DNA from 2 places in the Solibacillus sp. FSL R7-0682 genome. Region 1 is predicted to be linked to the other one. Evidence: riboswitches for the same ligand, from Rfam matches in the RefSeq annotation. Region 1 holds a riboswitch; the other holds the start of a gene.
What was found. Region 1 has a riboswitch for thiamine pyrophosphate ahead of MKZ17_RS01750 (3-oxoacyl-ACP reductase). Riboswitches for the same ligand answer to the same signal wherever they lie in the genome.
Positions count from the first base shown of each region.

Region 2: another riboswitch for thiamine pyrophosphate. It lies ahead of tenA (thiaminase II); the one in region 1 lies ahead of MKZ17_RS01750 (3-oxoacyl-ACP reductase).

Region 1 is NZ_JBBOUI010000001.1:331,445-335,647, forward strand. Features, by position in the region: gene groL (chaperonin GroEL) at 1-1,041, shown strand, start outside; gene MKZ17_RS01745 (hypothetical protein) at 1,339-1,488, shown strand; gene MKZ17_RS01750 (3-oxoacyl-ACP reductase) at 1,880-2,641, opposite strand; TPP riboswitch at 2,801-2,899, opposite strand; TPP riboswitch at 2,961-3,058, opposite strand; gene MKZ17_RS01755 (ABC transporter ATP-binding protein) at 3,155-4,021, opposite strand; gene MKZ17_RS01760 (hypothetical protein) at 4,021-4,203, opposite strand, start outside.
Region 2 is NZ_JBBOUI010000001.1:172,576-176,778, reverse strand. Features, by position in the region: gene thiD (bifunctional hydroxymethylpyrimidine kinase/phosphomethylpyrimidine kinase) at 150-962, opposite strand; gene tenA (thiaminase II) at 1,059-1,748, opposite strand; TPP riboswitch at 1,823-1,920, opposite strand; TPP riboswitch at 1,970-2,066, opposite strand; gene MKZ17_RS00880 (GNAT family N-acetyltransferase) at 2,147-2,620, opposite strand; gene MKZ17_RS00875 (DUF3923 family protein) at 2,646-2,870, opposite strand; gene MKZ17_RS00870 (quinone oxidoreductase family protein) at 2,970-3,938, opposite strand; gene MKZ17_RS00865 (hypothetical protein) at 4,056-4,203, opposite strand, start outside.

The DNA of each region.
Region 1 (4,203 bases):
GCATCTCACTACATGGTAACAGATACAGACAAGATGGAAGCAGTGCTGGATAACCCATTCATTTTAATTACAGATAAGAAAATCTCGAATATCCAAGAAATTTTACCTGTATTAGAGCAAGTTGTTCAACAAGGTCGTCCAATCTTAATCATTGCTGAAGATGTAGAAGGGGAAGCACTTGCAACACTTGTTGTAAACAAATTACGTGGTACATTCAATGCGGTAGCTGTAAAAGCGCCAGGCTTCGGTGACCGCCGTAAAGCAATGTTAGAAGATATTGCAATTCTTACAGGTGGACAAGTTATTACACAAGATCTTGGTTTAGACTTAAAAACAGCAGACTTAACATCATTAGGGCGCGCTGCAAAAGTAATCGTATCTAAAGACAATACAACAATCGTTGAAGGTGCAGGTAATACAGATGCAGTAGCAGGTCGTGTCAACCAAATCCGTGCTCAACTAGCTGAAACTACTTCAGAGTTTGATAAAGAGAAATTACAAGAGCGCCTAGCAAAATTAGCTGGTGGTGTTGCTGTCATTAAAGTCGGTGCAGCAACAGAAACAGAATTAAAAGAGCGTAAATTACGTATCGAGGATGCATTAAACTCTACTCGCGCGGCTGTAGAAGAAGGTATCGTAGCAGGTGGTGGTACAGCACTTCTTAACGTTTACGGCGCAGTAGAAAAAGTGCTTGAAGAAGTAGAAGGTGACGTTGCAACAGGTGTACGCATCATCTTACGTGCATTAGAAGAGCCAGTACGTCAAATTGCTGAAAATGCAGGGCTTGAAGGTTCAATTATTGTAGATCGTTTAAAACGTGAAGATGTTGGCATTGGCTTCAATGCGGCAACAGGCGAATGGGTAAACATGATCGAATCAGGTGTAGTTGACCCTGCAAAAGTAACACGTTCAGCACTACAAAACGCTGCATCAGTTGCTTCATTATTCTTAACAACGGAAGCAGTAGTAGCAGACATCCCAGAAGCAGGCGGCGGTATGCCAGATATGTCTGGTATGGGTGGCATGCCAGGAATGATGTAACATTCACAAGGATGTGGGGCAAAGGTGTTGCGACAGGACGCCGCGAACGGTGCCTTTGTTCCTGTGAGCCACTTTTTCTGAAATGGTGTAACTCACAATTTAAATGAAACCCAATTACCATTTCCCAAGAGTAACTTCTTGGGAGGTGGTTTTTTTGATTTATTTTACGAAGCTTTTAATGTTTTTATTGATGTACGCAAAGGTAGCGGTACATGAATAAGGTTTACTTCAGTAAAATAAGGTATATTATATTTGTTGAATAGATTCTCTTTAAGACGAAAAAAGTAGGTGAACAAAGTGGGAAAATATCAATTGGATACTAAAGGTAAGGTAGCAGTGACAAAGTATCATGAAAAAAACAAGCCTGCCAAATTTGATAAAAAGCAGCAACTTGAAAAAATACGTGCGGAGTATTTGAAAAAGAAGCAAGAAAAAACAGAGAAATAATATGGATGAAAACATAGGTATACTAAAACCACCCTATATTTTTCTTGTTCGAAGTTCATTTTTCAATTGAAGATAGTGAAATGCTAACAAATTAATTAAGTAGCGAAGTGCCTCGTGAGTTATGTAAACTTATGGGCGCTTTTTTCCGCTTCTTACGTAATATGGAGATAATAATTTATAGTAATTTGATCATCTGAATGGCCAAGTCCATCATAATTCATTTAGGTGCTCTACTTGCTCGCCTCAAATATTTATAAGTCTGTCATTAAATTTTCCCAAGATGAAAGGAGTTGTGCAGTAAATGATAATAAGTAAAACTGTAGGTGGAACCCTCGCCGGGACCCCACTACAGCTTAAGGTCCTGAAGTGATACTTCCGTACATATCGCCTTTTAATCCATTACAAGCCCGCCATCGACTACTAAATTTTGTCCTGTAACTGCACGTCCCCATGGGGAAGCAAAAAATAAGGCGGTATCTGCTAATTCTCTCGGTGTTGTTACTTTTTTTAATGGTGTGGAATCTTCAATAATCTGAAATACTTCTGGTGTAGTAACTTTACTAGCATCTGTTTGTTTTAAAAGACCTCCGGATATCATATTCACAGTGATACCGTACCCGCCAAGTTCTTTAGCCATATTACGAGTAAAACCAAGTAAAGCTGCTTTAGCTGTCGTATATTCATGGTAGGCTACAACGGGATTTTGAAATAAGTTTGTGCCGATATTAATAATACGACCAAACTCTAATTCTTTCATATCATCAAGAACAGATTGAATACAATTCAATGCACCTCTAATTGTTCCTTCAAATTGTTTATTAAAACTGTCCCAGTTTAATTCAAAGGCATTTTTTTGAGTAAGTGGATTAAACTCAAAATCTATTAATGCATTATTAACAACTGTTGTAACGGGCGTATTAAAATAATCCTTTGCTACTTTAATCATTTCTACGACTTCATGTTTGTTACGTACATCTGCTTTTAAAGCAATTACATTACTTCCCAAGTCTTTAGCCAATCTTTCTGCTTTTTCTTTGCTGTTATTATAATTAATAATTACGTTAGCACCTTCTTTTGAAAATGCTTTTGCAAGTTCTGAACCTACACCTCTGCTTGCACCTGTAATTAAAACGGTTTGTTTACTTAAGTCCATTTTCAACACTTCCTTCACTCAATTTTATTTATTTTTATATCCGCACCTTCAATTACTCTTTCCACTTTTTCAAAAAATCCTATAGGTTGTCCCCCTCTGTTGGTGGACGTAAGCGCAAAAAAAGACGTCCCTATAAATAGAGACGCCAAAAAAGTGTAGATTACACCTATAATTGCTCCCTACGTCAGTGTTAACTGTCAGGTTCTAAGGGTCAGGTTTTAACCTTCTCAACACAAATGTGTCCCCCCGCAATTAAAGTATTTGCATAAGAAAGGCTCCACGTAAAAAAACGTGGAGCCTTAGTAAGTACAAATAAATAATAAGTATGTACTTTGCTCCCTACGTCCGTATTAACGGTCAGGTTCTAAGGGTCAGGTTTTACCTTCTCAACACAAATGTGTCCCCCTGCAAATGCATTTAATTACCTTGAGTGTAACAAAACAAAATTACTTTAACAAGCTCATAAATCTTCACAAAAACTACTATCTAGCATCACTCTTTAATTCATAGATGTTACACATTATAAAAATCACGATATAGTTCTTCTAAATTTCGTTTAATAGGGTTCACTGATTGAATTTGAACATCATTTTCTATTAACCATTGAAGATATTTTTCGATCGCGTATGTTGCCTCTGTAATTATACGATTTTCGTTTATTTGGAAAGGAAGATGACTCTCACCCATTAATTGAGTGAGATCCCCATTATAGAAGTACATTATTTCATATGGTACATTCATATTTGCTACAAGATTATTTGTGAATAGTGTACCGTCTTTAATAAACCAAATTGTATTTGTCAAATCCTCTAATATATCTAAGTTATGTGTTGAAATAACAATACTAATTCCTTGCGCATGGAGCGTATGAATTAATTGTTTTAATTCAATGGTACTCGTTGGATCTAATCCATTAAAAGGTTCATCCATTAAAATGATAAGTGGTTTTGTTAATATACTTAAAGCAATAAATAAATGCTGGCGCATCCCGTAAGAATAGGATTTAACAGGCTGATTAACATACGAGCGAATACCGATTAAATCAATAACATCGTCTATTTCTTTAAGCGATAAATTATAAATATTCGCTACAAAGGAGAGATGATCATAACCAGTTAACTGCATATACAAGTAATTATCACTTGGCAAAAATGAAATATATTTAAAAAATTCAGGATCGTTATGAGAAATATCCTTCAAGTGAATAGTGCCGCTTTCAATTTCTTCTAACCCTAATATAGAGCGCATTAAAGTCGATTTTCCAGCGCCATTTGGCCCGACAAGACCAATAATCTCTCCTACATCGATAGAAAGGGAGATATTTTGAAGGACCGCTTTATTTTTATACCTTTTTGTGAGTTTATTTACTTGTAATACCATTATGATGTCACCTTCCTTCTAAATAAAAGCCCTATAAAGAACAATAGGCTACCACTAATTAATAAAATGACAGTTCCATTTAGGAAATTCACTTTCCCATCATTTGCTTCAACTGATTTCCACCCATCGATAATATTCCATGTATCGAAATAAACAAATGGATTGAAATACATAGTATTGAT
Region 2 (4,203 bases), 160 kb from region 1:
TTCAATGCAAAATGTTTACATAAACCTAATTTAATTATCCAATAATTCTCAATATTTTTATAGCTAAAAATAAAAAACCATCTCCTTATGAAAATTATTCAAAAAAGAGATGGTTTGAGCTTGATTTTGCACCTTTTTAATTATCTAAATCAAAATACATGTACCGGACACTTCCCTTCAAATTGGCGATAGGCAAAATGGTTAGTAGGACCGAAACCATGCCCAATATTCAACGGCTCTTGGATAGCAAGATGGACAAACTTTTTCGCTTCAATAATTGCGTCTTTTAAATTTTGTCCCTTTGCTAATTGAGCAGTTAAAGCGGCCGAGAAGGTGCAGCCTGTTCCATGTGTTTGTTTTGTATTTATTCGTTCGGTCTCTAGATGAAAAGGAGGCTCGTTTAAAGTAAATACTGAATCCTTAGCCATTGCTCCATCTAAGTGTCCACCCTTCATCACAACACAGGAAACGCCTAACTTTAAAATTTGTTGAGCGGCTTCGTAAACATCTTGTTCTGTTCTAATTTTCATCCCTGTAATGACTTCTGCTTCCGGGATATTCGGTGTACAAACTGTTGCTAACGGCAGTAAATTTTCCTTTAATGCTTCAACGGCTTCTTTTAATAACAAGCTTTCTCCACCCTTTGCTATCATCACAGGATCAATAACGAGTGGTATTTGATATTTTTTTAAAATAGTTGCAACAGCTTGAATAATAGAAGCATCGAAAAGCATGCCTGTTTTAATTGCTTTTATATTAATGTCCTCAAGAACGGCACATAATTGCGCTTCTACAAATGCGGTGTCTACTGGAAAAACACCATGGACGCCTAATGTATTTTGCGCCGTTAAAGCAGTGATGACACTTGTACCAAATACATTTAACTCCTGAAAGGTTTTTAAGTCAGCTTGAATTCCAGCCCCTCCGCCACTGTCAGACCCGGCAATTGTACAGGCAATCATAGTTGCACCTCCGTTAAATACTCTATCTCGATTTGAAAGGTTCCACTATCATCATAAGTAAACTTTGCAGCTTGCTTATCCCCTGGTTGTTGTTGATTAATCAATTGAAGGCTCATACACGTACACTCCCTGCTTCCAATCTTGCATCGTCCATGACATCTCCCAAAACATCCATTCATAATAGCAACTCTTCTCAAAATGCTTTATAAAAAGTTGCTCTTTAGCAGGTTCTTCTTTTACAAACCGATTCAGCATATCTTTTTGTAATTGAATTGATGCCTTCATTTCATCGGAAGCGTAAAATTCAATCCATTGCTTATAAAGGGGAATTTGTGGTTTTGCATCTTTTAGTCTTTCCCCAATTTCTTGATATAGCCATGGACATGGTAAGATCGCCGAAAATGCTTCTGCTATTGTTCCGTTATGCAACGCATTATACATATGACTGACGTAGTTATAAGCAGCAGGCGCAGGATGAAATTCGCTTAGCTCCAGTTCACTCACTTGTAATACTTTAAAAGTAGTTTCGTGCAGCTCTAATTCAACTGTATGAATCAATTCCGCCGACTTTAAAAAATATTTAATATCTTCGTCATTACTCGCCTTTGCTGCTAACAATGCTAAAAGCTTTGTATAGTGCTTCAAGTAGTACGCATCTTGCAACATATAATACTTAAACTTTTCAAGTGGTAGCGTTCCATCTGCAATTCCCTGTACAAAAGGGTGTGTAAAGCTTGCCTCCCAAAAATAATCCGTTTCTTGTCTTACATTTTCACAAAAATCCATTGTTAGTCCTCCTTTTTGGTGGACGTAAGCGCAAAAAGGCGTCTCTAAACATAGAGACGCCTAAAAAGTGTAAATTACACCTAAGCATTGCTCCCTACGCCAGTATTAACTGTCAGGTTCTAAGGGTCAGGTTTTAACCTTCTCAACACAATGTGTCCCCCCGCAATTAAAAGATTTGCAAAAGAAAAGCCCTCCAAAAATGGAGAGCTAAAGTACATAATAATACTGTGCACTTTGCTCCCTACGTCCGTATTAACGGTCAGGTTCTAAGGGTCAGGTTTTACCTTCTCAACACAATGTGTCCCCCTGCAAATACATTTAATTGATTTCAGTCTACTGAATCTGTTTGTTATTTGCAATCTAATTTTTTACGTTAATTGCAAAATAAGCAAACCTTACTATAAATTTTTGATAAGCCGTAACTCATCTCGAATTGGGATCCCATCATTACCGATCAAAGGAATCGTAGGCTTAATTTTTCTAGCCTGTTCGACCGCATTTGGAAAAACTGCATCAATCTTATAGCCTCTTTTTTGATAGAACTTCAGTGCATTTAAATTATCATTCGTTGTCACTAAAGAAATCGTTTTAATGCCCTTACGTTGCACTATCTCTTCCACTTCTTTCGTTAAAAGAGATCCAATGCCCTTCCCTTCTAAAATGCTATCTAAAGAAATAATTTCTACTTCTTCATCATGAAATACATATGTCACTAAACCAAGTAATTGATTATTTTCTTGAAATACAAAGCCATCTAGTTCGCTGCAATTATAAGTCCCTGAAGAAATAACCATTTCCGGAGAACCCCAATGCTCATTAAAAAATTCAATGACCTTTTCTCTATTATGTTCTGTAATTGTAAATACCGTCATAATGCTCCTTCTCTATTCCTTTTCGTTATTCAACTGAAGCGGACTTTCCTTTTTTAATGAAATATAAAAACCCTAATTGGCACAATAAAATAAAGGCAAAAAACGCTACCAAAACAATAAAAGCAACTAATCTTAGTTCCGGCGTTTGCTCTGCTCCTGTGCCATCCACACTCCTAATACCGATAAATACAGATAAAGCAACAAATAAAATGAACCATAAAAAGTTTGTCACCCACCAAAGTTTCATCATGAGCTCATCTCCAAGAAATTTATTTTGCATTCAAAAATAAAAGATGTTTCTATGTTAAGCAAATTTCTCAAAAAATAATCCGGTATTTCTATGCTATATTCATTCAATTTTAAGTAGTACTTTTCCTTTATACTTACGGCTTTCGACTAAGCGATGCGCTTTTGCGGCATCACATAAATTGAATACTTGTGCAATTGGCAGTGTGATTTGATTAGATTCAAAAAACTGAATCACTTTTTCCGCAACTGGTGCTAGGCGAGCAGGGTCGTATTTTCTTGTTGTCCCTAAACTAAAGCCTCTAATATTTCTACAGCTACTATGTACATCACTTGTTTTAAAATGTCCCTCTTCTCCACTACTATTGCCAAATTGAACAAGGGTTCCATAAAGCGCTAAGCATTTTAAACTTTCACTTGTCACATCCCCTGAAACAGAGTCAAAAATAACATTTGCCCCAACTTTCTCTGTTTCCTTTAATACTTCCTGTGAAAAGGATGCATACGTACAGATGACATCTGCCCCTAATTCTTTTACGTAACTAGCTTTATCTAGGTTTCCAACTGTTGCAATGATTTTTTGTACGCCCGCTAACTTTGCTAGCTGTACGAGCATTGAACCTACTCCCCCCGCCGCACTATGAACGACGATCGTATCGCTTTTTTGTACTTGCCCAATTTCATGAAGCAGCATGTAGGATAAAATCGAAACAGTCGGCATTGTAGCGGCTTGTTCAAACGAAAGGGTATCCGGAATTTTATACACTAACAGCTCATTGGCTACAACGTACTCTGCATAGGAACCCGCTTTAGGAAATGCAATAACTCGGTCACCAATAGCAAATTTAGAATTTACATTTGTCTTTAAAATCGTCCCTGCGGCATCCAATCCTACCGTAAAAGGAAAATTGCCTTTTGCTTTATTTCCTGTTCGAGCTTTAATATCTGCATAGTTCACACTCGTATAGGCCACTTGGATGAGACATTCCCCATCCTCTATTTTAGGGATATCTACCTCAACATATGAAAGAACATTCGCATCACCAAATTCATTTTGAACAATTGATTTCATTAGAAATCCCTCCAATCACTTATAACCAAACTTTACCAATATTTAGTCCATAAGGAAAATTGAAGAACTTTATTGAAAGCTATAAGAATTAGTTATACATTTTCTAAAAGAAAAACTTTATCGGGCATATAATTTCAATAAAAATGCCCGAATATCTCGAATGTTATTTTTCATACTAGCTCTAGAATAGAAATGATAAATCTTATTATCGCTCTCCCAATGGAGCATCCAGCTTTTATATTTCGTATTTTGTCTACACAAAACA